DNA from 4 places in the Streptomyces sp. NPDC059255 genome. Region 3 is predicted to be linked to each of the others. Evidence: riboswitches for the same ligand, from Rfam matches in the RefSeq annotation. Region 3 holds a riboswitch; each other region holds the start of a gene.
The links. A riboswitch is a leader RNA that binds a small molecule or an ion and turns the genes downstream of it on or off. The one in region 3 is predicted to bind cyclic di-AMP.
Positions count from the first base shown of each region.

Region 1 (7,364 bases), on a different contig from region 3:
CAAGGAGATCCAGGAGACCCGCGCGCAGGCCGCCGCGCAGTCCGGCGGGGAGCAGCGGTTCGCCGCGATGCTGCTCCAGCAGGGCGCGCTCTCCTCCGGGCAGATCGACGCGGCGATCAGCCGCGAGGTGCTGCTGAACAAGGTCGCGGGGGCGCTCGGCGCGAACACCTCGACCCCGGAGGGGCAGCAGAAGGTCCTCGCCGTGCTGACGAAGACGTCAAGGGATATGGGCATCGACGTCAATCCTCGGTATGGGAGCTGGGACTACCAGCAGGTGCGGCTCGGCGAGGCCAAGACGCCGTGGATCACCCAGGTCACCCGCCAGGCGCCGGAGCAGCAGCCCACGGACGCCTGACCTTGCCGCCCCCGCGCCGCCCCCGACCACTGCCCGCGTCCGGGCCTGGGCGCCGGGCGGGGGACCGCCGGAGGTAGGTTCGAGAGGTGACAGACGAAGCTTCCGCAGCTCCCGGCCGTATCGTCCTGCTGACCGCCAGCCACCGGGTCGCGCCCGGCCTGCTCTCCTGGCCCGCGTGGCAGACGCTGCACGCCGCAGACCGTGTGGTGTGCGCCGATGCCGGCCACCCCCAGCTGCCGTATCTGCGGGAGGCCGGCGTCGTGGTCGAGCATGCCGCGCCCGGCGCACAGAATCTGGTCGACGCGTGCGCCGGCGGCCGTACCGTCGTGGTGATCCCCTCCGGCGCGGGGGACGGGACCGACGCCGAGCTGACGGACGGCCTCGCCCGGCTGGCCGGCTCGGGCCGGTTCACGATGCCGGACCTGGAGCTGCTGCCCGGCTCGTACGACCTGCCGGGCGCCCGGCTTCTCGATCTCGTCCAGGTCATGGACCGGATCAGGAGGGAGTGCCCGTGGGCCTCGGGCCAGACGCACAAGGGGCTCGCCAAGTACGCCATCGAGGAGGCGTACGAACTGGTCGAGGCGATCGAGGACGGCGACGCGGACGAGCTGCGCGAGGAGCTGGGGGATGTCCTGCTCCAGGTTGTCTTTCATGCCCGGATCGCGCAGGAAGGTCTCTCGGCAGGGGACGCGGGGGAGGACGGGGAGGAGGAGAGCGGGGCGTTCTCCATCGACGACGTCGCGGGCACGATCGTGGAGAAGCTGATCCACCGCCACCCCCATGTCTTCGGCGACGCGAGCGTCGACACCCCCGAGGAGGTCAAGGCGCAGTGGATCCGGATGAAGGCGGTCGAGAAGCGCCGCACGTCGGTCACCGACGGCGTACCGCTCGGTCAGCCGGGGCTGGCCCTCACCGCGAAGCTCGCGAGCCGCGCCCGTACCGCCGGTCTTGAGGTCGCGCTTCCGGAGGGTGAGTCCATCGGGTACGAGCTGCTGGCCCTGGCCGTACGGGCGGACGCGTCGGGCATCGACCCGGAGACGGCGCTGCGCGCGGCGGCCCGTGTATATAGGGACAGGATCCTGGCCGCCGAGCGCGCGCCGGGCGCGTAGCCGCCGGACGCGAACGTGCCGGACGTACGGACGCCGGGCGCGTAGCCGCCGGGCACGCACGCACCGGACGTACAGGCACCGGACGTACACGCACCGGACGGCGTACGCGGGCCGGGGACCGGGGGCCGGGGGCGCGCTCGGGGGCGGTTACGGTCGGGGCGTGTCCGATGCGTCCGAGAAACTTGCGAACAGCGCCGCTCCCACCCTCTTCACCTGGGAGTTCGCCACCGACCCTTACCCCGCGTACGCCTGGCTGCGGGAACACGCCCCCGTGCACCGCACCGAGCTGCCCAGCGGGGTCGAGGCATGGCTCGTGACCCGGTACGGGGACGCCCGGCAGGCGCTCGCCGACGCGCGGCTCTCCAAGAATCCCGTGCACCACGCCGAGCCGGCGCACGCCCGGGGGAAGACGGGCATCCCGGGGGAGCGCAAGGCGGAGCTGATGACGCACCTGCTGAACATCGACCCGCCCGACCACCCCCGGCTGCGGCGGCTGGTGTCCAAGGCGTTCACGCCGCGCCGCGTCGCCGAGTTCGCCCCGCGCGTGCAGGAGCTGACCGACCGTCTCATCGACGGCTTCGCCGAGCGGGGCAGCGCGGACCTCATCCACGAGTTCGCGTTCCCGCTCCCGATCTACGCGATCTGTGATCTGCTCGGGGTGCCGTCCGAGGACCAGGACGACTTCCGGGACTGGGCGGGCATGATGATTCGTCATGCGGGCGGGCCGCGCGGCGGGGTCGCGCGGGCGGTCAAGAAGATGCGCGGCTATCTGGCCGAACTCATCCACCGGAAAAGAGAGAATCCCGGCGACGACCTGATCTCCGGTCTGATCCGGGCCGGTGACCACGGTGAGCATTTGACCGAGAACGAGGCCGCGGCGATGGCCTTTATCATTCTGTTCGCCGGTTTTGAGACAACGGTGAATCTCATCGGTAATGGCATGTACACGCTTATGCGAAATCCGGCCGAACGGGAACGCCTGCAGAGTTCCCTGGCCGCCGGCGAGACGGGTCTGCTGGCGACCGGCGTCGAGGAACTGCTCCGCTACGACGGCCCCGTGGAGATGGCGACCTGGCGGTACGCCACCGAGCCGCTGACTCTGGGTGGGCAGCGGATCGCTGCAGGTGACCCCGTTCTCGTCGTGCTGGCCGCGGCCGACCGTGACCCCGAGCGCTTCCGTGACCCCGACGCGCTCGACCTCGGGCGCCGTGACAATCAGCACCTCGGGTACGGGCACGGCATCCACTACTGCCTCGGCGCGCCGCTCGCCCGCGTGGAGGGGCAGACCGCGATCGCCACGCTTCTGAAGCGGCTTCCGGATGTGCGGCTTTCGGGAGAACCTTCCGATTTGCGGTGGCGTGGCGGGCTCATCATGCGGGGATTGCGCACGCTTCCGGTGCAGTTCACGCCATTGTCCGGCCGATAATTTTACTGACGCATCGTCAATACTGTGACTTTCACGTGATCTCTGCTGCATCGACTTGTGACAAGCATTCGAGTACCGCTACGTTCACGTCGACCCGGTAACACCATGCCGGAGTTGAATTGACAGTCACACGGAAGGCAACCGCATGTCCGGGAACGGCCGACACCGTCGACCTCGTCAGGCCCCAGCTCTTCTCGTCGCCGCCGGGGTGGCCGGATCCGCGATCGCGATCCCGTTGCTCGGAGCCGGCGCCGCCAGCGCGGCGGACTCCTCGACCTGGGACCGCGTGGCGGGGTGCGAGAGCGGCGGCACGTGGAGCGCGAACCTCGCCAACGGGTACTACGGCGGGCTCCAGATGTCCCAGGAGACCTGGGACGAGTTCGGGGGCGGGGACTACGCCGAACGCCCCGACCTGGCCAGCCGCTCGCAGCAGATAGCCGTGGCCGAGAAGGTCTTCGAGGCCCAGGGGGCGCAGGCGTGGTCCAGCTGCGCCGCCGTCTCCGGGCTGACGGAGGCGGTCGGCGGTGCGGTCGGCGGCATCGTGGAGGGGGTGACGGGGGGCGGCAAGAGCACCGATCCGTCCGGTACCCCGTCGGGCAGCCCTTCCGGGGACGCCTATCCGTCCGGTGACGCCGTGACGGACCCGGATGCCGACGCGGACGCGGACGGCAAGACCTCCCCGGACCCCAGCACCAGCCCGAGCCCGGGTGCCACCGGCTCCGCGGCCGGTACGGACGACGCCGAGGGCAAGGGCAAGGACGAGGCGTCCAAGGGCAAGCACCGCGGCCAGGCGGCCGACGAGAACGCCTCGCCGGGCACCGCGGACAAGGAGCGCGCCTCGGGCAGCCGTGCCTCCCGCGGGGCGGGCGGAGCCCGTGACGGGGCCGGGCTCACGGACGGTGTGGAGCGCGAGGTCGAGAAGGTCGTCACCGCGGTCGGCGGCCACCTCTCCCTGGCGAGCGGCGGGCAGAAGGTCGTCGGCGGCTGGGTCTGAGCAGCCGGCAGCAAGACCTGGGAAGCCGCGCCTCCACGACGGAGGCGCGGCTTCCGCGTTCCCGGAGCCGTCCCGGAGCCGCCGCCGAGTCCGTCGCGGAGCCGCCGCCGAGCCCGTCGCCCGTCGGGCGCCCACCGGGCGCGGCCGCGCGGCTTCCCGGCCGCCGTACGCCCGGCTCACCGGTCCCGGCGGTGCGGCGGCCCCACCGTGCCCGCGCCGGGCCGTAGCGCCCCGTTGCGGCGCCCCGCCGCAGGGCCGGGCGTTGAGTGACGCCAGAGCCGGAGCGGGCGACCAAGGTGAGCGGGCCCGGCCCCCGGGTGCCACGGCGGAACGGGTGACTCCGTGACCGGAACGAGAGGCTCCGCGAACCGGACCCAGAGGTTCCAGTGCCGGAACGGGTGAGTCCGGCGCCTGGCCCGCGACCGGAACGTATGACTCCGTGACCGGAACGTATGACTCCGCGGCCGGAGTACGTGACTCCGCGACCGGAGTCGGCGGCCGGGTCGAGCGGTTCGCGAACCGGAGCGCCCCGCTCCAGCGCCGGAGCGGGGGAGTCCGGAACCGGTGCGGGCGAGTGCCGTTGAACGGCGCCCCGTTGACGTCTTTTCCGCTGCGTCCGTCCTGGCCAGGGCCTCCGATCTCCGCCCGGAACGCGGGCAGTTAGCGACTGTATGTCCACTTCTGCGCAAGTGAGACAAGGGTCTCTTTGCCGCAACTCGGGCTCTTCGCCTCGCCGGTTGATCGAATCCGGTCCTCACCTGCAGAAACGTATTGTCCCTCGGAGGAGGTAAGGGCGTTATTTCCTGGATGTGACCCTTTGAACAACCGGCAGGGCTGTGATTACGGTCTGAACCGCTCGCACCGCGGGCCTCGTCGACCGTCACGCCGAATCCTGCCGTCGGTCGGGGGGAGTAATCGTCGCTTCGAGCGCCGAAGGCAGGAGCGGGGGACCCATAGGTTTGCGCCGGGCCCGGCCGTCGAGAGACGGCCGGCGGCCGGCTAGGGGTGAAGCCGCGTGTGCGAACACGCGGCCGGGCAACTCATTGGCCCGAACCCGACAGCTCACCTCGTAGGCGTCGGTGAGGAGATGTGTTCATGCTGCTGCGTTCCAGCAAGGCCAAGCACCGCCGCCCGTCCATGGCCGTCCGCTACGCCACCCTCGCCGGGATCACCGGCGCGGCCGTCGCGGCCCCGCTGATCGGTGCCACCGCCGCCTCCGCCGCCACCGCCTCCGAGTGGGACCGGGTCGCCCAGTGCGAATCCGGGGGCAACTGGTCGATCAACACGGGCAACGGCTTCTACGGCGGCCTGCAGTTCACGCCCTCCACCTGGGCCACGTACGGCGGTACCGCCTACGCCCCCCGCGCCGACCAGGCCTCCAAGTCCCAGCAGATAGCCGTCGCCGAGAAGGTCCTCGCGGGCCAGGGCAAGGGTGCCTGGCCGAGCTGTGGCGTGGGCCTCTCGGGCGCCGCGTACAACGGCGGCTCGGGCTCCGGTTCCGGCTCCGGTTCCGGTTCGGGCTCCAACTCCTCCAGCTCCGGCTCCGGTTCCGCCGGCTCGGCCTCCGGCAGCTCCAGCAGCTCCGGTACGCAGAAGTCCGCCCCGACCCGGCAGGCACAGCCGCAGCAGTCGACCCGTGACGAGGCGCAGCCGGCCTCGCGCGGCCAGAGCCGCCCGTTCACGATCAAGAAGGGGGACGGCGAGTACAAGGTCAAGTCCGGCGACACCCTCTCCAAGATCGCCACCGCCCACAAGGTCAAGGGCGGCTGGAAGAAGGTCTTCGACCTGAACAAGGACATCGTCCGTGACGCGGACGTCATCTACCCGGGTCAGCAGCTCCACCTGCGCTGACCCCTTCTCCCCGGCCCGGCGCGTCACCCCCGTACGCGCCGGGCCGGGCCCCGTTCCCGCCGCTGCCCGCCATCCGGTCCCGCTACCGGCGGGTAGCGGCGGTCCGTGCGAGCGGGAGCGTCTTAGGGGGCGGGCACCGGCTGGCCGATGACCCGGAGCCGGTTAGGCTCATGTCGCAAGGCCAAGAGACCCTGCACCCACGCGTCACATCCCAGAAGGAGATGCTCGTGCCGTCCATCGACGTCGTCGTAGCCCGGGAAATCCTTGACTCGCGAGGCAACCCCACGGTCGAGGTCGAGGTCGGCCTCGACGACGGCAGTACGGGTCGTGCTGCTGTCCCCTCCGGTGCCTCCACCGGTGCGTTCGAGGCCGTCGAACTCCGCGACGGAGACGCCGGCCGCTACCTGGGCAAGGGTGTCGAGAAGGCCGTCCTCGCCGTCATCGAGCAGCTCGGCCCGGAGCTGGTCGGGTACGACGCCACCGAGCAGCGCCTCATCGACCAGGCGATGATCGACCTGGACGCCACCGAGAACAAGGGCTCGCTGGGCGCCAACGCCATCCTCGGTGTCTCGCTCGCCGTCGCACACGCCGCCTCCGAGGCGTCCGACCTCCCGCTCTTCCGCTACCTGGGCGGCCCGAACGCGCACCTGCTGCCCGTTCCGATGATGAACATCCTGAACGGCGGCTCGCACGCCGATTCGAATGTCGACATCCAGGAATTCATGATCGCCCCGATCGGCGCGGAGTCCTTCTCCGAGGCGCTGCGCTGGGGCGCCGAGGTCTACCACACGCTCAAGAAGGTCCTGAAGCAGAAGGGCCTCTCCACCGGCCTCGGCGACGAGGGCGGCTTCGCGCCCAACCTGGAGTCCAACCGCGCCGCGCTCGACCTCATCCTTGAGGCGATCAAGGAGGCCGGTTACGTCCCCGGCCGCGACATCGCGCTCGCGCTCGACGTCGCCGCGTCCGAGTTCTACAAGGACGGCAGCTACGAGTTCGAGGGCAAGTCGCGCTCGGCCGCCGAGATGACCGAGTACTACGAGGAGCTGGTCGACGCCTACCCGCTCGTCTCCATCGAGGACCCGCTCTTCGAGGACGACTGGGCCGGCTGGAAGGTCATCACCGACAAGCTGGGCTCCAAGGTCCAGATCGTCGGCGACGACCTCTTCGTCACCAACCCGGAGCGCCTCGCCCGCGGCATCGAGGAGGGCTCGGCCAACGCCCTGCTGGTCAAGGTCAACCAGATCGGCTCGCTGACCGAGACGCTGGACGCCGTCGAGCTGGCCCAGCGCAACGGCTTCAAGTGCATGATGTCGCACCGCTCCGGTGAGACCGAGGACGTCACGATCGCCGACCTCGCGGTGGCCGTGAACTGCGGTCAGATCAAGACCGGCGCCCCGGCCCGCTCGGACCGCGTCGCCAAGTACAACCAGCTGCTGCGCATCGAGGAGATCCTCGACGACGCGGCGGTGTACGCGGGCCGCAGCGCGTTCCCGCGGTTTCGCTCTGCGAACAATTAAGAGGATGCGCTCTGCGAACGGCTAAGAGGATGCGCTCCGCGAACGGCTAAGAGGATGCGCTCCGCGAACAGTTAAGAGGATGCGTTCCTCCAACGGCTGAGGGGGCGCGTAA
Region 1 covers NZ_JBHYZP010000025.1:109,448-116,811, reverse strand. Annotated here, with positions in the region: gene ACFXKG_RS26330 (SurA N-terminal domain-containing protein) at 1-355, shown strand, start outside; gene ACFXKG_RS26325 (nucleoside triphosphate pyrophosphohydrolase) at 442-1,464, shown strand; gene ACFXKG_RS26320 (cytochrome P450) at 1,625-2,890, shown strand; gene ACFXKG_RS26315 (transglycosylase family protein) at 3,036-3,884, shown strand; cyclic di-AMP (ydaO/yuaA leader) riboswitch at 4,803-4,975, shown strand; gene ACFXKG_RS26310 (transglycosylase family protein) at 4,983-5,735, shown strand; gene eno (phosphopyruvate hydratase) at 5,957-7,252, shown strand.
Region 1: another riboswitch for cyclic di-AMP. It lies ahead of ACFXKG_RS26310 (transglycosylase family protein); the one in region 3 lies ahead of ACFXKG_RS07190 (M23 family metallopeptidase).

Region 2 (7,364 bases), on a different contig from region 3:
GCGACCGCTGCCCGGGTCGGCGACCGTCCGGGGAGCGGGCCCGCCAACGGCCATGTGCAGATCAGGCTGACGATCGCGCCCGGCCGCCCCGAGGAGCTCAGGAGCCGGATAGCGGACGAGCTCTTCGCGGCGGCGGAGAAGCACCTGGAGCCGATCGCCGCCCGCCGCCCGGTCGGCTTCCAGCTCACGATCACCGAGTTCGACGCCTCGGTCACCCGGACCGGCGGCAGCATCGCCGGCTCCCCGACCCACCGGCCACCGCTCGACGCGTAGGCCCGGGCCGGCGCGCCGGCCCGGGCGGCCCTTTCCAGCTCCGTGCGGCCCCGTCCGCCGCCGCACCCGGTGGCGGACGGGAGCCAGGGGCGGGCGCGCCGGTCGTCGCGTCCGGAAACGTTTTGCCTGGACGGGGGGCGTCCGGGGAGACTGCGAGGACCGCACCACCGCGTCCCCTCACCGGCCCCGAAAGCAGTCTGAGCCCTCCCCATGCACGACCGACTCACCTCCCGCCCCACCGCCACACCCGCCGCCGAATCCGCCGAACCGCTGGCCGGCGGGCTCAAGCAGCGCCATCTCACCATGCTCGGGCTCGGGGGCGTCATCGGCGCCGGGCTCTTCGTCGGTTCCGGCGCGGGGATCGCGCTGGCCGGACCCGGGATCGTCGTCTCGTACCTGATCGCGGGCGCGCTCGCGATGTGCGTGATGCGGATGCTGGGCGAGATGTCGACGGCCATGCCCGCGTCGGGCTCGTTCTCCGTGCACGCCGAGCGCGCGCTCGGCCGGTGGGCGGGTTTCAGCGTCGGCTGGCTGTACTGGTTCCTGCTCGTCGTCGTGCTCGCCGTGGAGGCGACGGGGGCGGCGCAGATCGCGAACGGCTGGCTGCCCTCCGTACCGCAGTGGGCGTGGGTCCTGGTCTTCATGGTCGTCTTCACCGGTGCGAACCTCGCCGCCGTGAAGAACTTCGGCGAGTTCGAGTTCTACTTCGCGGCCCTGAAGGTCTTCGCGATCGTCGCGTTCCTGGTCCTCGGGCTCCTCGCGGTCCTCGGTGTCCTGCCCGACACCCGCCCGGCCGGTCTCGCCAACCTCACCGGGCAGGGCGGCTTCCTCCCCAACGGCTGGCAGGGTGTGACCTCCGGGGTGCTCGCCGTGATCTTCGCCTTCGGCGGTCTGGAGGTCGTCACGATCGCGGCGGCCGAGTCCGACGACCCGGTGCGCTCGGTGGCCCGCGCGGTGCGCAGCGCGGTCTACCGGATCCTGTTCTTCTACGTCGGCTCGATGGCGGTCATCGTGGCCGTGCTGCCCTGGACGGCACAGAAGGCGGGGCTCAGCCCGTACGTCACGGTCCTCGACGCGATCGGTATCCCGTCGGCCGGGCAGATCATGAACATCGTGGTGTTCGTGGCGCTGCTCTCGGCGCTCAACGCCAACCTGTACGGCTCCTCCCGGATGGTCTTCTCCCTGGCCGAGCGGGGCGAGGCGCCGAAGGCCCTGCTGAAGGTGAGCGGGTCGGGCGTGCCCCGGCGGGCGGTGCTGGCGTCGGTGGCGTTCGGGTTCGTCTCCGTCCTGCTCAATCTGAAGTGGCCCGACTCGGTCTTCCTGTACATGCTCAACGCGGTCGGCGCGGTGCTGCTCTTCGTCTGGGCGATGATCGCCGTCTCGCAGCTGCGGCTGCGCCCGCGCGTCGAGCGGGAGGCGCCGGAGCGCCTGGTCCTGCGGATGTGGCTGTTCCCCGGCCTGACGTGGGTGACGCTCGCCGCGATGGCGGCGGTGTTCGTGCTGATGCTGCTCGACGACGCGGCCCGCCCGCAGCTCCTCTGGTCCCTGGGCGCGACGGCGCTCGTGCTGGCGGTGGCGGGGGTACGGGAGCTACGCGCGCGGCGTTCGTGACGCGTACGACACGTGTGACACGTAGGACACGTGTGACACGTAGACGCGTGTGACACGTAGACGCGTGTGACGGGTACGCGAACGGGCCCCGTCCCCGTCGTCCTGAGACGGCGGGGCCGGGGCCCGGTGCGTTCGTCACCCGTCGGGCGACGCGGGTCCGGTCTAGTAGGGACCGTTCACGTTGTCGATCGAGCCGTACCGGTCGGCGGCGTAGTTGCACGCGGCCGTGATGTTGGCGACCGGGTCGTAGGCGTCCATCGCCGTACCGGGCACGTGGTACGCCTGGAACGTCGGGGCGATGACCTGGAGCAGCCCCTTGGACGGAACGCCGTTCTGGGCGTTGATGTCCCAGTTGTTGATGGCGTTCGGGTTGCCCGAGGACTCACGCATGATGTTGCGGTGGATGCCCTCGTAGCTGCCGGGGATCCCGTGCTGGGCCATGACGTCCAGCGCCTCGCGGATCCAGCCGTCCAGGTTGTCGGTGTACGTCTTCGCGACGGCCGGCTCGACCGAGCCGCTCCCGGCGGACTCCGTACTCGTCTCCGCGGCGGTGGTCGCCGGGGCGGCGGCCTTCTTCCCGTTGACGGTCAGCTTGAGGCCGGGGTGCACGAGCGACGGGTTGGCGCCGACGGCGCTCCGGTTGTCCTCGTAGAGCTTCTGCCAGCCGCCGCTGACGGAGTGGGCCTGTGCGATCTTCGACAGGGAGTCGCCCTCGACCACGACATAGGTCGTGGCGGTGGTCTTCGGCGTGGCGGCGGGAGCCTCCGCGGCCTTGGCCGCACGGACGTGTTCCACCGTCGCGGGCGCCGCCTGGGCGGTGGCCGCGGTGACCAGCGGAATCGCGAGAGCGGCGCCCCCGGTGCCGACCGCGACGAGGCGACGGGCGATCGAGCCGGTTCTGGGACGGCGGTGCTTGGCGTTTCTGGGCACGACGAATTCCTCTCCGTCGCCTGCGAGGTGAGCTGTCGGGTTCGGGCTGGAGATGCCCGGCCGTACGGCGGTGCGTACGGCTTCACCCCGAGCCGTTCCGGAAATCCGGACCGGCGACTTACCTGGGTCCCCCGCTCCTGCCTTGTGACGGATAGGTGTGTGGGTCTCCGGACAGCGGCAGGATTGGGCGTTCCATCCGGATGGACGAGAACGTAAGCGAGATATCAGGACGGCACAAGTTCCGAATTTTCGGGTCAATCACCCTTTCGGAGGCGTCCCGGGAACTCAACTTTCCTCTCCTGGGAGAGAAAGCGTCCACCTCGCTCCGCCCGCCCGCCGAGGCAGAGGTGACACAGGTCACGAACGTAACGGAATAATCGGACAGGCAAAAGGCGTCAGAGGCTACAAGTGCCCCTAACGCCACCTAACTTCACTTAACGGTAAATACCGACAAAACGCCCTTATCGGTCTCCGGCGGGCGAGAGGATCCATCGCCCTCCCACCCGACTCTCCGACAACTGGGAACACCCGGCGGGAATTGAACCGGAACCCCTTCGAATTCACCGGACGATTCATTCTTCTGACGGCCTGTCGCGCCATGGCACGCCATGGCGTGCCTTCGTACCGCATCCTCGTTCCGCCGTCGCAATAGGCGGGACATGAGTGCGGCAATGTCTCATCTCACCAAGCAGGGACGCTTGCTGTCGAACTCCCAGTCCCGTACCAGAAAACGCATCCCGGCGGCGTCGTCCCGGCCGGAGAGGTTCTTCTCCACGTACAGCTCATGGGCGGCGAGAAGCCGGTCCATGTCGAGTTCGACGCCGAGCCCCGGGGTGTCGTCGACGGCGACCTCGCCGGCGACGATGCGCGGGGGCTCCACGGTCAGCCGCTCCAGGCCCTCCTGCCAGATCCAGTGGGTGTCCAGGGCGTTGTACTCCCCGGGGGCGGCGGCCCCGCAGTGGGCCATCATCGCCAGCGAGATGTCGAAGTGGTTGTTGGAGTGGCAGCCCCACGTCAGCCCCGTCGCATGGCAGAGCTGGGCCACCCGCACCGACCCCTGCATGGTCCAGAAGTGCGGGTCGGCGAGCGGGATGGAGACCGACTGCAGCGCCATCGCGTGGGTGAGCTGGCGCCAGTCCGTCGCGACCATGTTGGTCGCGGTGGGCAGGCCGGTGGCCCGGCGGAACTCCGCCAGGATCTCCCGGCCCGAGAAGCCGTCCTCCGCTCCGCACGGGTCCTCGGCGTACGCGAGCGTGCCGACCAGGGGCCGGCACAGTTCGACCGCTTCCCGCAGCGACCAGGCGCCGTTGGGGTCGAGGGTGATCCGCGCCCCGGGGAAGCGTTCCTTCAGCGCGCGTACGGCCTTGACCTCCTCCGCCCCCGGCAGGACACCGCCCTTGAGCTTGAAGTCCCGGAAGCCGTACCGCTCGTACGTCGCCTCCGCCTGCCGGACGATCGACTCCGGGGTCAGCGCCTCCTCGCGCCGGACGCGGTACCACTCGACGTCCGCGCCGGGTTCCCGGACGTACTCCAGGTCGGTCCTGCCGGGGTCGCCGACGTAGAAGAGGTAGCCGAGGACCCGTACCGCGTCACGCTGTTTGCCGTCCCCGAGCAGCGCGGCCACCGGCACCTCCAGGTGCTGGCCCAGCAGGTCGAGGAGCGCCGATTCGACGGCCGTCACGGCGTGCACCGTGGTGCGCAGGTCGAAGGTCTGCTCCCCGCGCCCACCCGCGTCACGGCCGCCGAACCGCTCCCCCAGGGCCCGCAGCACCCGCTTGTGGTCGCCCAACCGGCTTCCGACGACGAGAGGTTGGGCCTCGCGCAGCGTACGGGTGATGCGCTCGCCACCCGGCACCTCGCCCACGCCGGTCCGGCCCTCGGAGTCCTGGACGACCAGGACGTTGCGGGTGAAGTACGGGGCGTGTGCGCCGGAGAGGTTGAGTGCCATGGAGTCACGGCCTGCCACCGGATACACGGAGAAGCCGGTGACGACGGGCTGGCTCATGAGGCGAGTCCTTCCAGGATCCTGATGGTGCGGGGCGGTTCCGAGAACGCGGGGGGGGCAGGCGGCAGAGGGCAGAAAGCAGATGTCAGATGTCAGATGTTGAGGATCTCCAGGACACGTTCCAGGAGGAGCACACCACCGAGTCCGAGGACGGAGAGCACGGTCGTATAGGTGGTGCGCGCCTTGATCGCCTCGATGACCGACAGGTTGAAGTACTCCTTGAACATCCAGAAACCCGGGTCGTTGACGTGCGAGAAGGCGATCGAGCCGCAGGAGACGGCCAGCACCATGACCTCGGGCGGCACCCCGCTGCCCGCGAGCAGCGGCAGCACCACGCCGGACGCCGTGACGACGGCGACCGTCGCCGAGCCCAGGGCGACCCTGAGGATCACCGCCACGAGCCAGGCGAGGACGACCGGTGAGATGGACCAGCCGTCGGTGACGTCCTTGATGTAGTCCGATATGCCGCCGTCGACGAGGACCTGCTTGAAGGCCCCGCCGGCCCCGATCACCAGCAGGATCATCGCCATCGCCTGCGCCGCCCCCCGGCACGAGGCACTGACCTCCGACAGGCTCCGGCCGATCCGCGGCCCGAACGCCCAGATCGCCACGACCAGCGTCAGCAGCAGGGCGATCGGGGCCGAGCCGATGAAGGCGACGAAGTGCGTGAGCGGGGTCTGTGCCGAGGTGGCCATGTCGGTGACGGCGGCGCCCGCGATCAGCACGACGGGCAGCAGGGCGACCGCCAGCGACCAGGCCGTGCCCGGCATCTCCTCTCCCTCGAAGACGCGTTCGCTCACCAGCCCCTTGGGCACGGAGGGGTTCATGGCCCGGACGAACGCGAGCCGCGGCCACACCAGGGCGATGGCCGCGCCGATGGGCACGGCGATGAACAGACCGTAGAACAGGGTCAGTCCGACGGAGGCGTGGAAGGTCGAGGCCACCGCGGTCGGCCCCGGGTGCGGCGGCAGGAAGCTGTGCATGGTGGACAGGGCGATGGACATCGGCAGCCCGACCCACAGGAGGTTCGCCCGGGTGACGCGTACGAGCGTGAAGACGACGGGCACGATGATGACGAAGGCCACCTCGTAGAACATCGTGACGCCGATGAGCATGGCCGTCGCCACCATCGCCACCTGCACCCCGCGGGTGCCGCAGACGGCGAGGAGTCTGGTGGCGATGCGCTGGGCGGCGCCGGAGTCCCCCATCACCCGGCCGACCATCGCGCCGAGCCCGATGGTGAGCATCGTGTCGCCGATCTGTCCCCCGATGCCCTCGGAGAGGACGTCCGCGATCTCCGTGAGGGGAATGCCCTGGACGACGGCGACCCCGACGGCGACGAGCAGGAGGGCGGCGAAACCGTTCAGCTTGAGCCGTGTCATGAGGAAGAGCAGGACCAGGACGCTGATCCCTACGACGACAAGTGGCATGGGTCAGTTCCCCTTTGAACTGTGCACCGAACCGTGCACCGGGCAAGCGGATGAACCGTGCGGTGGAGCAAGGGGTGTGAACGCGGGCGGACCGCGCCTCACGGCGGAGCGGGGATCAGTGCTTTGTCTCCATATAAAGACGTCGTCCACGTACAAGAACAGAGGTTAGAGAGGCTAGAGAGGTGAGCCCCACGGGGTCAATGGGTCTGCGGGGACGGATTGACCTTCGGCGCCCGCCGCCCTCGGTTGCTCCCGCCCGGGCCGCGGGCCCATGGTGGAAGGACCGAGGCGAGGGCGGTTGTGCACGATGACGCGATCGGAGGCCGCCGGTGACGGCCGGGCGGCGTGGCCGGAGGATCCCGCCGCGGAAACCGCCACGGCGAGGGTCACCGTGGATCCGCGCGGGATCGTCACCGGCTGGAACGAGGGAGCGCGGCGGCTGCTCGGCTACCGGTCCTCCGAGGTCGTCGGACGGACCGCGGCCGGGCTGCTGGCCACGGAACCGCACCCGGGGACGGTGCGAGCCCTGCGGGCACTGTCGAGGTGGAACGGGACGGTGACGCTCCGCCACCGGGACGGCCGCGCCCTCGCGGTGAGCCTGCTGGCCCACCACCGGATGCCGGACCGCGCGGGCGGTGAGGGAGGGGACGGAGGGAGCGAAAGGTACGGAGGGGACGGAGACGCCGGCGGTGGCGGCGGTGGCGGCGGATGGCTCCTGGTCTCCGCGCCGGCCGGCCCGCCGTCGCCGCTGCCCGCCGAGGCGCTGGCGATGTGGGCGTTCGCCCAGTCCCCGGCCACGATGGCGCTCTACGACACCGGTCTGCGGCTGCGGCTGGCGAACCAGGACATGGAACGAGTGATGGGCCTGCCCGAGGAGGCGATGCGGGGTCTGCGCGTCTCGGAGATCGTGGCGGATCCGCAGGGTGACCGGACGGAACAGCTGATGCGCCGGGTGCTGGCGACCGGCGCGCCGCAGCAGGGGCAGGTGGCCCTGCGGCTGGCGGGCCACGAGCGGGAGAGCGTCTGGGCACTCTCCCTCGTCCCGGTGCGGGACACCGCGGGAACGGTGCGGGGCGTGCTCCTCTCGGCGCGGGACATGACCGAGGAACACCTGG
Region 2 covers NZ_JBHYZP010000019.1:97,692-105,055, reverse strand. Annotated here, with positions in the region: gene ACFXKG_RS22545 (hypothetical protein) at 1-273, shown strand, start outside; gene ACFXKG_RS22540 (amino acid permease) at 484-1,884, shown strand; gene ACFXKG_RS22535 (transglycosylase SLT domain-containing protein) at 2,047-2,814, opposite strand; cyclic di-AMP (ydaO/yuaA leader) riboswitch at 2,819-2,982, opposite strand; gene ACFXKG_RS22530 (enolase C-terminal domain-like protein) at 3,491-4,819, opposite strand; gene ACFXKG_RS22525 (gluconate:H+ symporter) at 4,912-6,249, opposite strand; gene ACFXKG_RS22520 (SpoIIE family protein phosphatase) at 6,557-7,364, shown strand, end outside.
Region 2: another riboswitch for cyclic di-AMP. It lies ahead of ACFXKG_RS22535 (transglycosylase SLT domain-containing protein); the one in region 3 lies ahead of ACFXKG_RS07190 (M23 family metallopeptidase).

Region 3 (7,364 bases):
GCCAACGGCCGGGTCAAGCACGGCGGTACGTACAACGCCTCACCGCTCTGCGCCACCGCCGCCCTCGTCACCCTCACCGCGCTCGCCGACCCCGCCGTCGTCAAGAAGATCGACGACACCGGCCGGCGGATCATGGAGACCATCCGCAGGGCCGCCACCGACCACCGGGTGGAGTGCGCGGTGCAGGGCGTCGGCGCGATGTTCCAGGTGGTGTTCTCACCGGGCGGCGCCCCCACCCGCCACTACCGCGACACGCTCCACCTGGACCAGCGGCGGTACGACCTCTTCCGCCACGAGTTGCTGCGCCGCGGCATCCACATCAACGCGCACGGTCTGGCCTGCTGGTTCGTGTCGGCCGCCGTGACGGACGACGACACCGACCGGACCTGCGCCGCGATCGACGAGGTTTTCGCCGTTCTGGGGTGAGACGTCCGTGGGGCCCGAGGGGACTGGGAGGCCTGGGGTGCCCGAGAGTCCCGAGGGGCCCCGGGGGTGAATGTGACGCACGCTACAGGCCGGTACGGAAGATAGCGCGCCCCAGATGCTGCGGACCGGGCGAGATCGTCGCACTCTTGGCCGTATGAGTGATGCACCGATCGTCGTCCACCGGGCGTCAGGGACGGGCGGGCGGCGGGTCACGGTCCGCGGGCAGATCATGGGACTCGCCCACTCCGACGCCCACCTGGTCGAATTCCTGCGGCTGGCCGGGCTGCCCGACGCCTGGGAGCTGCTGGACGACCCGGCCTGGGTGGAGTGGCAGGGCGGCCCCGCGCACGAGTACACCGTGGTGGTGTGAGGCGGACGGTGTCGCGTGGTGGGGTTCGGGCGCTGGGTGCCGGGTGCCGGACCTGGGCGCAGGCGCCACGCTCCGCCGATTGTCAGTGGCCGGCCGTAGCCTTGCTCCCATGTTCGCTTCTTCTGCCACCCCGGAGTCCGCGTCCCCGTCCCCTGTCAGATCCGCCGCTGTGGTGAACGCGGAGATCCGCGCGCTGTGGGCGCGTGCGGGCAGTGCGCTGTCCTCGGCCGAGCAGGAGCGTTACCAGCGGCTGCTGGTGGAGTGGGCCGCCGCCGTGCGGGCGGATGTCGTCGAGGCCGCCTAGGCCCTGTCGTTCGGCCCGGCCGGGCACCCTTCCGGCCGCGGCCACGGGAATTGGTAATGATCTTGCTCCGGATGGCGTAGAGTCTTATTCAGCGGCGCGGGGTGGAGCAGCTCGGTAGCTCGCTGGGCTCATAACCCAGAGGTCGCAGGTTCAAATCCTGTCCCCGCTACTACGAAGAAAACGAAGGCCCGGATTCCTGGTGAATCCGGGCCTTCGTCGTGTGCCCGTTCCCTGATCCGTGTCCCGGGGATCCGTGCCCTCGGAATCGCGCTTGACCTTTACGTAACGTCAACTTCTACCGTGAACGTCATGGAGTGGTCGATCCAGGACATCGCGAAGAAAGCCGGTACGACGAGCCGTACGCTCCGGCACTACGGCGAGCTGGGGCTGCTGGAGCCCAGCAGGACCGGCGTCAACGGATACCGGTACTACGACCAGGAGGCCCTGGTCCGGCTGCAGCGGATCCTGCTGCTGCGGGGGCTGGGTCTCGGGCTGCCGGACATCGCCCGGATCCTCGACGGCCAGCAGGACACGGCCGCCGCCCTGCGCGGCCATCTGGGGCTGCTGGAGCAGGAACGCGAGCGCATCGGCCGGCTGATCACGTCGGTGCGGACCACTCTCCACAAGACCGAGAACGGAGAGGAACTCATGGCAGAGGAAGTGTTCGACGGCTTCGCGCACACACGGTACGAGCAGGAGGTCACCGAGAGGTGGGGCCGCCCCGCCTACGAGAAGAGCGACCGCTGGTGGCGCTCGCTGAGCGAGGAGGAGCGCCGGGCGTTCCAGGAGCGGCACGAGTCGATCGCCCGCGACTGGGGGCGCGCGGCGGCGGCCGGCCACGACGCGTCCGGCGAGGAGGCGCAGGCGATCGCCCGGCGTCACTGTGACTGGCTGGCGGTGACCATGGAGCCCACCAGGTCTTATGTCATCGGAGTCACGGCCACGTACGTCGATGATCCACGTTTCACCGCGACGTATGACAAGTACGGTGAAGGTACGGCTGTGCTCGTGCGGGACGCCATGAAGGTGTACGCCGAGCGCCACCTGACCGACTGAGCGTCTTCACACCGGCCTCCGTGCCATCGGTCTCCGTAGCCCAGTCGGCCGACGGCGGGTCGCCTCCCGGCGCGGCGGCGGCCAGCCTGGGTGGAGCGCGGTGCCGTCCGCAGCCGTCGGCGGAACGGGCAGGAGACGACTGGTGGGGAAGCTCAGGAGAATCCGGGAACGCCTCGGCGGCAGAAGCAGACAGGACGCCGACGGCGCCGGGATTCTGGGCGCCGACGCCGCGGGTTTCTGGGCGACCGGCACGTACGGGCGCGACCATCGCAGGGACCCCGCCCGCGACCTGGGCCGGGTGGCGGACCGGGCGCCGTACGGACCGGCCGGACCGTACGCGCGGCGCCTGGCCGGTCGGCGGCTCGTCCGGCTCCTGCCCGCCCTGGTGATCATCGGCGGGGTGGTGCTCGACCTGGTGACCCCGGCCCGCGTGACCGCGGCGCCGTTCTTCGCCGCCGCCCCGCTGATCGCCGCCCCGTTCTTCCCGCTGCTCGGCGTCCTGCTGGTGGCCGTGGCCTCGCTCGCCGCCGAGGTGGCGCTCCGTATCCATACGGACACGCTCACGACGGTGGTGTCGGTCAGCGAACTGCTGACGGTGCTGGTCGTCTCCGCCCTCGCGCTCTACATCAACGGCGTCGTCAGACGCAGCGGCGAACGGCTCGCCTCCGCCCGCGTCATCGCCGAGACCGCCCAGCGCGCCGTGCTGCCCAGACCCGCCGAGCGGATCGGCGGGCTGCGGATCGCGGCGCGGTACGAGGCGGCGCAGGAGGGCGCGTTCATCGGCGGCGACCTGTTCGCCGTGCAGGACACGCCGTACGGGGTACGGCTGGTCGTCGGCGACGTACGGGGGAAGGGGCTGGAGGCGGTCGAGGCGGTCGCCGTCATCATCGGGTCGTTCCGGGAGGCGGCGGAGCAGGAGAGCTCGCTGGAGGGCGTCGCGCAGCGGCTGGAGCGCTCGCTCCTGCGGGAGGGGACGGGGCGGGACGGGCTCGATGTCTTCGAAGGGTTCACCACGGCCGTACTGGCGGAGATCCCGCACGGCGAGGGCATCGTACGGCTCGTCAACCGGGGCCATCCCGAGCCGCTGATCTGTCACGGCGGTGCCGTACGGATGCTGAGGGCGCAGGACCCCGCGCTGCCGCTCGGCATGAGCGAGCTGGGCGCGTGGCCCGACCGGGCCGAGCAGTCCGCGTACCCCGACGGCGCGACGCTGCTCTTCTACACGGACGGGCTCACCGAGGCGCGCGACGCGCACGGGATCTTCTACGTCCCGTGCGAGCGGCTCGACGGGCGGATCTTCCAGGGGCCCGACGAAATGCTCCAGGCGCTGATCGACGACGTACGGCGGCACACGGGCGGCGGAAGCCAGGACGACATGGCGCTGCTGGCGATCAGCCGGCCCTCGGAGGGCGAGCCGGAGCGGCGTCGGACGATGCCGATCGTGCCCTGAGCGCGCGGCATCACTCATGGTGACCGGCGGGTATCCCTCCGCATAACGTTTGACATACCGTCAAGTATGCAGGGCGGACCAATGTGCCCCGAGCGCCGATCAACTCGCCCGGATGCGCGCTCTTGTGTCCCGTTACGTCCGTTGCGAAGTCGTTAACGATCATCGGGAACAGCTTGGAATAAGGCCCTGGTCTCTATTAACGTTCGATAACGCAGCGCGGTTGTCCCAGCCGTCGCCAGAGATGGCACCGTGCGCGTGCGCCGAATCCCGCGAGGGAACCGGGGAACCACCAATTGGGGTGAATCGGGAGTTACTTGCCGCTTCGTGCGGCAGGGGACACCCGTAGGAGACCTTCCTGCTCCGAACCCGTCAGCTAACCCGGTAGGCGAGAAGGAAGGAAAGGAGCACGCCTCAGTGGCGTCCAACAAGCCTGCCCCCACGGCCACCTTCGAAACCCACTCCTTCGGCAGCGGCAGTGAGAACGAGGCGCCCGGGACCTGGGGGGAGTGGAATCCCACCGAGGAGTCCATCCGCCCCGTACGCGGCAGGCACCGCGTCGCCAAGCAGCGCAACGGGCTCGCCCGCAGCTCCACGGTCCTGGGTGTCGGCGTCATCGCCGCCGTCGGCGCGGGCGGCATCGCCACCGCGCAGGACAAGCCCGCGGTCTCCATATCCCTGCCCGACGCCATCGCGGACAACCTTCCCGACGCCAAGTCCCTGCCGGGGATGGGCTCCCTGGGGTCGGACGACGCGGACTCCGCGTCGGACGTGCTGGCCCGCGCGCCCCTGAGCACCGCCGGCCTGACCGCCGCGGACGCCGAGCAGGGCACCACCGACGCCGGCGAGGCGCTGCGCGCCCGCATCCTCCAGCAGGCCGAGCGGCAGCAGGCGAAGGCCGACGCGACGCAGCAGGCGGCGGAGGAGGACGCGGCCGCCGAGAAGGCCGCGAGCCAGGCCAAGGCGCGGCAGAACGACGCGGAGAAGAAGATCGAGGCGGCCAAGAAGAAGGCCGAGGCGGAGGCCAAGGCCAAGGCCGAGCAGGAGCGTCTCGCCAAGCTGGCGGCCAGCTTCTCCCTCCCCACCTCCTCGTACACCCTCACCTCCTCCTTCGGCCAGTCCGGCTCCCTCTGGTCCTCCGGCTACCACACCGGCCTGGACTTCGCGGCGCCGACGGGCACCCCCGTCAAGGCCGTGCACAGCGGCACCGTCAAGTCGGCCGGCTGGTCGGGTTCGTACGGCTACCGCACGGTCCTGGAGCTGGAGGACGGCACGGAGGTCTGGTACGCGCACCAGTCCTCGCTCTCGGTCAGCGCCGGGCAGAAGGTCTCCACCGGCGAGGTCATCGGCCGCGTCGGCGCGACCGGCAACGTCACCGGGCCCCACCTCCACCTGGAGGTCCACACGGCGGGCGGCACGGGCATCGACCCGATGGCGTGGCTGAACGGCAAGGGCATCAACCCCTGAGGCCGACGCCCCGGTCCTGAGGCCGGCCTCCCGGTCCTGAGGGTCTGGTCCTGAGGGAAGCAGGAGCACGCAGAGCGCCCCGAAACGGAATAAGGCGCTCTGCGGCGGGGTTGAAGTGACGCATGACGACTTTGCGCACACTCGGTTCCTCCGACCTCAAGGTCTTCCCGCTCGCCCTCGGCGGCAACGTCTTCGGCTGGACCGCGGACCGTACGGAGTCCTTCGCCGTCCTCGACGCGTACACCGCCGCGGGCGGCAATTTCGTGGACACCGCGGACGTCTACACGGCCTGGGTGGACGGCCATTCCGGTGGTGAGTCCGAGACCGTCCTCGGCGAGTGGTTCGCCGCGCGCGGCAACCGCTCCGACGTGCTCCTCGCGACGAAGGTGGGCGCGCACCCGGAGTTCAAGGGGCTGAAGGCGGCCACCATCAAGGCCGGGGCCGAGGAGTCGCTGCGGCGGCTCCGTACCGACTACATCGACCTGTACTACACGCACTTCGACGACCCGGACGTCCCGGTCGAGGAGATCGTCACCGCCCTCGACCAGCTCGTCACGGAGGGCAAGGTGCGTGCCGTCGCCGCCTCCAACATCAGCGCGGAGCGGCTGGACGCCTCGATCGCCTTCGCGGAGCGCGAGGGGCTGGCCCGGTACGTCGCGCTTCAGCCGCACTACAACCTGGTCTCGCGCGACACGTACGAGGGCCCCCTGCGGGACGCCGCGGTCCGCCACGGCCTCTCCGTCGTGCCGTACTTCGCCCTCGCCTCCGGCTTCCTCACCGGTAAGTACCGCCCCGGCACCCAGGTGGAGAGCGCGCGGGCCGGCAGCGCGGGCAAGTACCTGGAGTCCGAGCGGGGCGTCAAGGTGCTCGCCGCGCTGGACCGGATCGCCGCGGCGCGCGGCGCCGAGGTCGCCACCGTCGCGCTCGCCTGGCTGGCGGCGCAGCCGACCGTCATCGCGCCCCTCGCCTCCGCGCGCACGGTCGAGCAGCTTCCGACGCTGCTCGCGGGCGCCGAGCTGGAGCTGACGGCGGAGGAGCTGGCGGAGCTGACCGCCGCCTCCGCCTGACGGAGGTCACACCCGGACAGGTGTCAGTACTGGCGGTACGGGTTGTAGCCGTCGTAGTCGATGTACGGCGGCGGCACCCGTACCCGGCCGGTGGCCCGCGCCGCGTAGGTCAGCGCGGGCCCGGCTATCTCCTTGCGCTCCCACAGGTGGTGCAGCAACTCCTGCTCGCGCTCCACGAAGTCCGGGCCGACCGGGTCCCGCCCGGCCCGGTGGCGCAGAAACGCCAGGGACGTCGCGAACGCCTCGTACTCCGCGACCGTCCGCGCCGCCGCGGGCCCGTGGTGACGCCCCGCGAACCCCCGCGCCATGGAGCGCGCCCGCATCGAGGAGAGCGCGGGGGGCGCGGCCGCGGCCAGCCACCCCGCGGCGGCGTACGCGGGCAGCTCGGCCGCGAGCGTGCGCAGCTCGCGCTGCCGGCTCCAGATCACCAGCCAGGTCAGCAGCCCGAAGACCGGGACCATGAAGGCCCCGTACACGGCGTAGAAGCCGAAGGGGCCGAAGAGCGACCCCGAGCCGTTCCACAGGGCGTGCATGCCCATCGCGAGGAACAGCCCGAGCAGCGGAAAAGCCACGCGGCGGATCTTCTGCCGCCGGGCCGCCATCGCCGCCAGGCCGAAGCCGATGCCCGCCGCCGCGGTGAAGAGCGGATGCGCGAACGGCGACATCACGACCCGTACGAAGAAGGTGGCCGCCGTGACCGAGTTCAGCCCGGAGTACCCCTGGCTCTGGTCCTCGCCGAACGCGTTGCCCAGATAGAGGATGTTCTCCGTGAACGCGAAGCCGGTGGCGCTGAATCCCGCGATCACGACGCCGTCGACCAGCCCCGTGAAGCTGCGTCTGCGGAAGAGGAAGATCAGCAGGATCGCCGTCGCCTTCGCGCTCTCCTCGACGACCGGCGCTATCACCGTGGCGCCCAGCGACTCCGCGCCCGCCGGATCCGCGGTGGCGGTGGCGATCCACTCCGTCGCGAAGGAGTTCGCGATGATCGCGACGAGCGCCGCCGCGAAGGCGCCCCAGGCGAAGGCGAACAGCAGATTCCGCCACGGCCCCGGCTCGACCCGGTCCAGCCAGCGGAAGGCGGCCGCCAGCAGCGGTACGGGCAGGACGGCGAGCCCGAGGCCCACCAGGAAGCCCTGCGGCCCGGTCTGCTCCCGGACGAGCGCGAGGATCACCAGCGCGCAGAGCGCCAGTACCGTGATCACCGCCCAGGCCCTGACCGCCCTCCTG
Region 3 covers NZ_JBHYZP010000003.1:330,052-337,415, forward strand. Annotated here, with positions in the region: gene ACFXKG_RS07160 (aspartate aminotransferase family protein) at 1-426, shown strand, start outside; gene ACFXKG_RS07165 (hypothetical protein) at 581-796, shown strand; gene ACFXKG_RS07170 (hypothetical protein) at 906-1,100, shown strand; tRNA gene ACFXKG_RS07175 (tRNA-Met) at 1,196-1,269, shown strand; gene ACFXKG_RS07180 (MerR family transcriptional regulator) at 1,410-2,156, shown strand; gene ACFXKG_RS07185 (PP2C family protein-serine/threonine phosphatase) at 2,446-3,606, shown strand; cyclic di-AMP (ydaO/yuaA leader) riboswitch at 3,855-4,009, shown strand; gene ACFXKG_RS07190 (M23 family metallopeptidase) at 4,021-5,070, shown strand; gene ACFXKG_RS07195 (aldo/keto reductase) at 5,193-6,137, shown strand; gene ACFXKG_RS07200 (PrsW family intramembrane metalloprotease) at 6,161-7,364, opposite strand, start outside.

Region 4 (7,364 bases), on a different contig from region 3:
GTGCAGTCTTTCGGCGCCACATATTTCGGTGCGGCGTCTTTTCGTACGGGCGGCTGCGCGCGGGCAGCAGAAAATAGGCCGCACCTATTTCTTTCTCTTTGTATACGGCGCGATTGTTAATGCCGTGCGCTCGCGATGTTTACGGCATGTTGCGAAGCCCTCACCTTTTCCCGGTCGCGCCCCCGGTCGGGACGGCGCAGCCGGTGCACCACCACGGTGCGCTCCGTGTGCAGGGTGGTGAGCGCCCGCGCGCGTTCGCCGTCGCCGCGCGCCACCGCGTCCACGATCGCGCCGTGCTCCGCCCAGGACTCCACCGGGTGACTGGGCTGCTCGACCACGTACATCCAGGCGATCTTGTGGCGCAGCTGGGTGAGCAGCGAGGTGAGCGCGGGGCTGCCGGACGCCTGGGCGAGCGTCTCGTGGAACCAGGCGCCCAGCGCGCGCAGATCCTCGCCCTGGCCCCTGCGGGCCCGCTCCTGGCCCAGTCTGACCAGGCCGCGGAGGACCTTGAGGTGGGCCTCCGTGCGGCGCTGGGCGGCGCGCGCCGCTCCCAGCGGCTCCAGCAGCAGCCGTACCTCCAGCAGGTCCGCGGCCTCCTGCTCCGTGGGTTCGGCCACACACGCGCCGACATGGCGGCGCGTGGTCACGAAGCCTTCCGACTCCAGCGTGCGCAGCGCCTCGCGCACCGGGACGCGGGAGACGCCGTAGCGCCGCGCGAGCTGCTCCTCGGTGAGCCGGCTGCCCCGCTCGAACAGTCCGGAGACGATGTCGTCGCGAATAGCCGTGCATACCGAATGCGCCGGAATGCGCATGTCCGAACCTCCGCCTTAATCCGCGCGAAACGCTGCCGATTGACGCCTGTTCCGTGACTCTATTGCAACCAACGCGAATTTCCGATGGGTGCCCGGAATCCATGGATATCTTTTGGCCAGCGCGGAGGCGGAGAGCCGCACGCGGGAGGGACCGGGAGCGACGGAGGGACGTGTGCGGACGGGCCCGGAGAGGTACGCGAGAGGGGGGACGGAAAGCGGTCAGACCCCGACGCCGTGCGCGCGCAGGTAGGCGACCGGGTCCATGTCGGAGCCGTAGTCGGCGCTCGTCCTGGCCTCGAAGTGGAGGTGCGGCCCCGTGACGTTGCCGGTGGCGCCCGAGAGCCCGATCCGCTCGCCCGCGGCGACGCTCTGGCCGACGGAGACGCCGATCGAGGAGAGGTGGCCGTACTGGGTGTAGGTGCCGTCCGCCATCCTGAGGACGATGTTGTTGCCGTACGAGCCGCCCCAGCCGGCCTCGACGACGGTGCCCGTGCCGACCGCCACGACCGGCGTGCCGGACGCGGCGCGGAAGTCGACGCCCGAGTGGCTGCCGGAGGACCAGAGGGAGCCGCCGGTGTGGTAACCGGTGGTGACGTAGGAGCCGGCGACGGGGAGCTGGAAGGTGTTCAGCCGCTTGCGCTCCTCGGCCCGTGCGGCACGCTCCCGCTCCTCGCGCAGCTCCTTCGCGCGGGCCTCCGCCTTGCGCTCCGCCTCGGCCTTGGCGGCGGCGCGCGCCTTGGCCTCGGCCTTCAGCCGCTCGGCCTTCTCGGCTGCGTGGCGCTGGGCCTCGGCCTGGTCGTCGACCGCGCCGGCGACGGCGTCGCCGATGGCGATGACCTGGGTCAGGCCGGTCTCCGAGACCGCCTCGGCGCCGGTGCCCGCGGCGAGGGCCGGGGAGGCGAGGGAGCCGATGACGCCGGTCGCGGTCAGCGTCGCGAACCCGGCGGCGCTCGCGCCCTTGCAGGTGATGCGGTTCGGGGCGCGGTGCTTCCCGGTGGCACGGGTGAACGCCATGGAGTGGCTGGTCCTTTCCTTCCCTCTCGCCTACCGGGTTAGCTGACGGGTTCGGAGCAGGAAGGTCTCCTACGGACCCCTCCGCGCGCGGTGTGCCCGCGAAGGCCGTCCGATTCACCCCAGGGACGTGGGTCCCCGGCTCCCCCGCTGCACCGGCTGCGGCACAGCATCTGACGGGGACTCGGCGATGGCTGCCCGGTGCCACGGATGCGGCGCAACGGCGAACAGCCGGACCGACGCTAAGCGGCCCGTCTTTCAATAACCAAACAGACAAGGTTTTTTGTAGCGCACACCACAGGGCAGACAGGCATTCTCTCCATCAAAGCGGACATAAAGCAGAACCCCGGCGACCTCGGTCGCCGGGGTTCCTTCACAAGACGAATCAGCCTGTGACAACCGTCACTTCACCGATTCCCAGAGCCTCGACCGGCTCCTTGATCTGCGCCGCGTCGCCGACCAGAACGGTGACGAGCCGGTCCACCGGGAAGGCGTTGACGACGGCGGCCGTCGCCTCGACCGTGCCCGTCTCGGCCAGCCGGGCGTAGAGCTGTGCCTGGAAGTCGTCCGGAAGGTGCTGCTCGACCTGGTCGGCGAGCGTGCCGGCGACGGAGGCGGCCGTCTCGTACTTGAGCGGCGCGACGCCCACCAGGTTCTGCACGGCCACGTCTCGTTCGGCGTCCGTGAGCCCCTCGGCGGCGAGGGTGCGCAGCACCGTCCAGAGGTCGTCGAGCGCCGGTCCTGTGGACGCGGTGTCCACGGAGCCGCTGATGGCGAGCATCGCGGCGCCCGTCGCCCCGTCCGGGGAGGACGGCGCCGAGGAGCGCAGCACCTGGCCGAAGGCGCGTACGCCGTAGGTGTAGCCCTTCTCCTCGCGCAGGACGCGGTCGAGCCGGGAGGTGAGCGTGCCGCCCAGGCAGTACGTGCCGAGCACCTGCGCGGGCCAGACACGGTCGTGCCGGTCGGCACCGATCCGGCCGATCAGGAGCTGCGTCTGGACGGCGCCGGGGCGGTCCACGATGACCACGCGGCCGGTGTCGTCGGCGGTGATCGCCGGTACGGGCCGGGGCGCCGCCGTGTCGCCCGTCCAGGCGCCGAGGGTGTCCGCGAGGATCCCGTCCAGGTCGACGCCCGCGAGGTCGCCGACGACGACCGCGGTGGCCGTGGCGGGGCGTACGTGCGCCTCGTAGAAGGCGCGGACGCCCGCGGCGTCGATGCGTGCCACGGTCTCCTCGGTGCCCTGGCGCGGCCGGGACATGCGCAGCGCGGCCGGGAACAGCTCCTTGGAGAGCTGCTTGGCGGCACGCCGGCCCGGGTTGGCGGTCTCGTGCGGGATCTCGTCGAGCCGGTTCCGTACGAGCCGTTCGACCTCGCTGTCGGCGAAGGCGGGGGCGCGCAGCGCCTCGGCGAGCAGACCGAGCGCCTTGAGCAGCCGGGAGACGGGGACCTCCAGGGAGACCCGCAGGCCCGGGTGGTCCGCGTGCGCGTCGAGGGTGGCGCCGCAGCGCTCCAGCTCGGCGGCGAACTCCTCGGCGCTGTGCTTGTCGGTGCCCTCGGAGAGCGCCCGCGCCATGATCGTGGCGATGCCGTCGAGTCCTTCGGGCTCGGCGTCCAGCGGGGCGTCGAGATTGATCTCGACGGCCACCACCTGCTGTCCCGGGCGGTCGCAGCGCAGCACCGTCAGCCCGTTGTCGAGCATGGCGCGCCCGGGGGCCGGGAAGGCCCAGGGCTTGGCCTCGCCCGCGGTCGGCCGCGGGTGGAACTCCATGGTCACGGCAGCGTCGGTCACTGGTCCGTCCCCTCGTGCTCGTCGGTCTCGGCGGTGTCGGCGGCGTCCGCCACGTCGTCGGGGGTGACCGGTTCGTACACCAGCACCGCCCGGTTGTCGGGGCGCAGTCGCGCCGCGGCGACGTCCCTGACCTCGTCCGCGGTGATGTCCAGGACGCGGTCGACGGCGCTCAGCGCGAGCTGGGGGTCGCCGAACAGGACGGCGAACCGGCACAGTTCGTCGGCGCGGCCCGCGACCGTGCCGAGCCGGTCCAGCCATTCGCGTTCGAGCTGGGCCTGGGCCCGCTCCATCTCCTCGGCGGTGGGGCCCTCGGCGGCGAACCGGGCCAGCTCCTCGTCGACGGCGGTCTCGATCTCCGGGACCTCGACGCCGCCGGACGTCTTCACGTCCAGCCAGCCGAGCGAGGGGGCGCCCGCCAGCCGCAGCAGCCCGAAGCCCGCGGCGACGGCGGTCTGGTCGCGCCGTACCAGCCGGTTGTGGAGGCGGGAGGACTCGCCGCCGCCGAGGACTGTGAGCGCCAGGTCGGCGGCGTCGCACGCGCGGTCGCCGTCGTGCGGCAGCCGGTAGGCGGCCATCAGCGCGCGGGCCGGGACCTCCTCCAGGATCTCCTCGCGCAGCTGCTCGCCGATGGTGTCGGGGAGGGTGCCGTCGCGCGGCGGCTGCTTGCCGTCGTGGGAGGGGATGGAGCCGAAGTACTTCTCGATCCAGGCGAGGGTGCGCTCGGGGTCGATGTCGCCGACGACGGAGAGCACCGCGTTGTTCGGCGCGTAGTTCGTACGGAAGAACGCGCGGGCGTCCTCCAGGGTGGCCGCGTCCAGGTCGGCCATCGAGCCGATCGGCGTGTGGTGGTACGGGTGGCCCTCGGGGTAGGAGAGCGCGGTCAGTCGTTCGAAGGCCGTACCGTATGGCACATTGTCGTACCGCTGGCGGCGCTCGTTCTTGACGACGTCCCGCTGGTTCTCCATGGACTCCTCGTCGAGCGCGGCGAGCAAGGAGCCCATCCGGTCGGCTTCCAGCCAGAGCGCCAGTTCGAGCTGGTGGGCGGGCATGGTCTCGAAGTAGTTGGTGCGCTCGAAGCTGGTGGTGCCGTTGAGGGAACCGCCGGCCCCCTGCACCAGCTCGAAGTGGCCGTTCCCGGACACCTGCGCCGAGCCCTGGAACATCAGGTGCTCGAAAAGGTGGGCAAGGCCGGTACGGCCCTTGACTTCGTGGCGCGAGCCGACGTCGTACCAGAGGCAGACCGCGGCGACCGGGGTCAGGTGGTCCTCGGAGAGCACCACGCGGAGGCCGTTGGCCAGGCGGTGCTCAGTCGCTGTCAGGCCGCCGGAGCCGGCCTGCGCTGTGGCCGTGTGACCCATGGGCATGTACGTCCCTTCGATCGCGATATGGAGAAGTCCTGCCACTGTATGCAAGCGTGCCGACACCTGGCGAAGTTCCCGTAACAGGTCCGGGATCTGGCACCCTTCCGACACGCGCCCCTTCCCGTCCCAACGACGGGTCGAGGTCGGCGTTGTCAGTGGCGCGGTCCACAATGGTCCGCGTCAGTTCCAGAAGTTGCCGTACAGAACTTGTGAAGGAGCCGCAGCCGCGATGGCCCGCCGCAGCACCAAGACCCCGCCGCCGGAGGACTTCGAGGAGAAGATCCTCGACATCGACGTGGTCGATGAAATGCAGGGCTCCTTCCTTGAGTACGCGTACTCGGTGATCTACTCCCGGGCCCTGCCCGACGCCCGGGACGGCATGAAGCCGGTACACCGCCGCATCGTGTACCAGATGAACGAGATGGGCCTGCGCCCCGACCGCGGTTACGTGAAGTGCGCGCGCGTCGTCGGTGAGGTGATGGGCAAGCTCCACCCGCACGGGGACGCGTCCATCTACGACGCCATGGTCCGCATGGCGCAGCCGTTCTCTATGCGGCTGCCGCTGGTGGACGGCCACGGCAACTTCGGCTCCCTCGGGAACGACGACCCGCCGGCCGCCATGCGGTACACCGAGGCGCGGATGGCCGACGCGACGTCGCTCATGACCGAGTCGATCGACGAGGACACCGTCGATTTCGAGCCGAATTACGACGGTCAGGAGCGCGAACCGGTCACACTTCCGGCCGCGTACCCCAACCTGCTGGTCAACGGGGCCACCGGCATCGCGGTCGGCATGGCGACGAACATGCCGCCGCACAACCTGGGCGAGGTCGTGGCGGCGGCCCGTCACCTCATCAAGCACCCCGCCGCCGACCTGGAGACGCTGATGCGTTTCGTGCCCGGTCCCGACCTGCCGACCGGCGGCCGGATCGTCGGGCTGACGGGCATCAAGGACGCGTACGAGAAGGGCCGGGGCACCTTCAAGATCCGGTCGACGGCGACGGTGGAGGACGTCACCGCCCGCCGCAAGGGCATCGTCGTCACGGAACTGCCCTTCACGGTCGGCCCCGAGAAGGTCATCGCGAAGATCAAGGACCTGGTCTCCGCGAAGAAGCTCCAGGGCATCGCCGACGTCAAGGACCTCACGGACCGCTCGCACGGCCTGCGCCTGGTCATCGAGATCAAGAACGGCTTCGTGCCGGAAGCGGTCCTGGAGCAGCTCTACAAGCTCACGCCGCTGGAGGAGTCCTTCGGCATCAACAATGTGGCGCTGGTGGACGGCCAGCCGCTGACGCTCGGCTTCAAGGAACTGCTGGAGGTCTATCTGGACCACCGGTTCACGGTGGTGCGCCGGCGCAGCGAGTTCCGCAGGACGAAGCGGCGTGACCGGCTTCATCTGGTCGAGGGACTGCTCACCGCGCTCGTCGACATCGACGAGGTCATCCGGCTGATCAGGTCGAGCGACAACTCGGCACAGGCCAAGGAGCGGCTGATCGAGCGCTTCTCGCTCAGCGAGATCCAGACGCAGTACATCCTGGACACGCCGCTGCGCCGGCTCACCCGGTTCGACCGGATCGAGCTGGAGGGCGAGCGCGACCGGCTCAACGGTGAGATCGACGAGCTGACGGGCATCCTGGACTCGGACGCCGAGCTGCGCAAGCTGGTCTCCTCGGAACTGGCCGCGGTGGCCAAGAAGTTCGGCACCCCGCGCCGCACGGTGCTGCTGGAGTCCGGCGCCTCGGTGGCCTCGGTGCCGCTGGAGGTCGCCGACGACCCGTGCCGCGTGCTGCTCTCCTCCACCGGGCTGCTGGCCCGTACGGCCAACGGCCAGCCGCTGGACGCGGGCGAGGGCCGGCGCGTCAAGCACGACGTGATCGTCTCGGCCGTGCCGGCGACGGCACGCGGCGACGTCGGCGCGGTGACCTCGGCGGGACGGCTGCTGCGGCTCTCCGTGATCGACCTGCCGCGGCTCCCGGACACCGCCGCGACGCCGAACCTGTCGGGCGGGGCGCCGGTCGCGGAGTTCCTGGCGCTGGAGGACGGCGAGGAGCTGGTCTGCCTGACGACGCTGGACGAGTCGTCCCCGGGGCTCGCGCTCGGCACGCTCCAGGGCGTCGTCAAGCGGGTCGTCCCGGACTACCCGTCCAACAAGGACGAGTTGGAGGTCATCTCCCTCAAGGAGGGCGACCGAGTCATCGGCGGCGCCGAGCTGCGTACCGGCGAGGAGGACCTCGTCTTCATCACCTCCGACGCCCAGCTGCTGCGCTATCCGGCGGGGCAGGTACGGCCGCAGGGGCGGGCCGCGGGCGGCATGGCGGGCGTCAAGCTCACCGACGACGCCGCGGTGATCTCGTTCACCGCGGTCGACCCGGCGGCGGACGCGGTGGTCTT
Region 4 covers NZ_JBHYZP010000047.1:45,736-53,099, reverse strand. Annotated here, with positions in the region: gene ACFXKG_RS36625 (GntR family transcriptional regulator) at 117-812, opposite strand; gene ACFXKG_RS36620 (M23 family metallopeptidase) at 1,032-1,826, opposite strand; cyclic di-AMP (ydaO/yuaA leader) riboswitch at 1,839-2,000, opposite strand; gene ACFXKG_RS36615 (M16 family metallopeptidase) at 2,209-3,591, opposite strand; gene ACFXKG_RS36610 (M16 family metallopeptidase) at 3,609-4,976, opposite strand; gene ACFXKG_RS36605 (DNA topoisomerase (ATP-hydrolyzing) subunit A) at 5,203-7,364, shown strand, end outside.
Region 4: another riboswitch for cyclic di-AMP. It lies ahead of ACFXKG_RS36620 (M23 family metallopeptidase); the one in region 3 lies ahead of ACFXKG_RS07190 (M23 family metallopeptidase).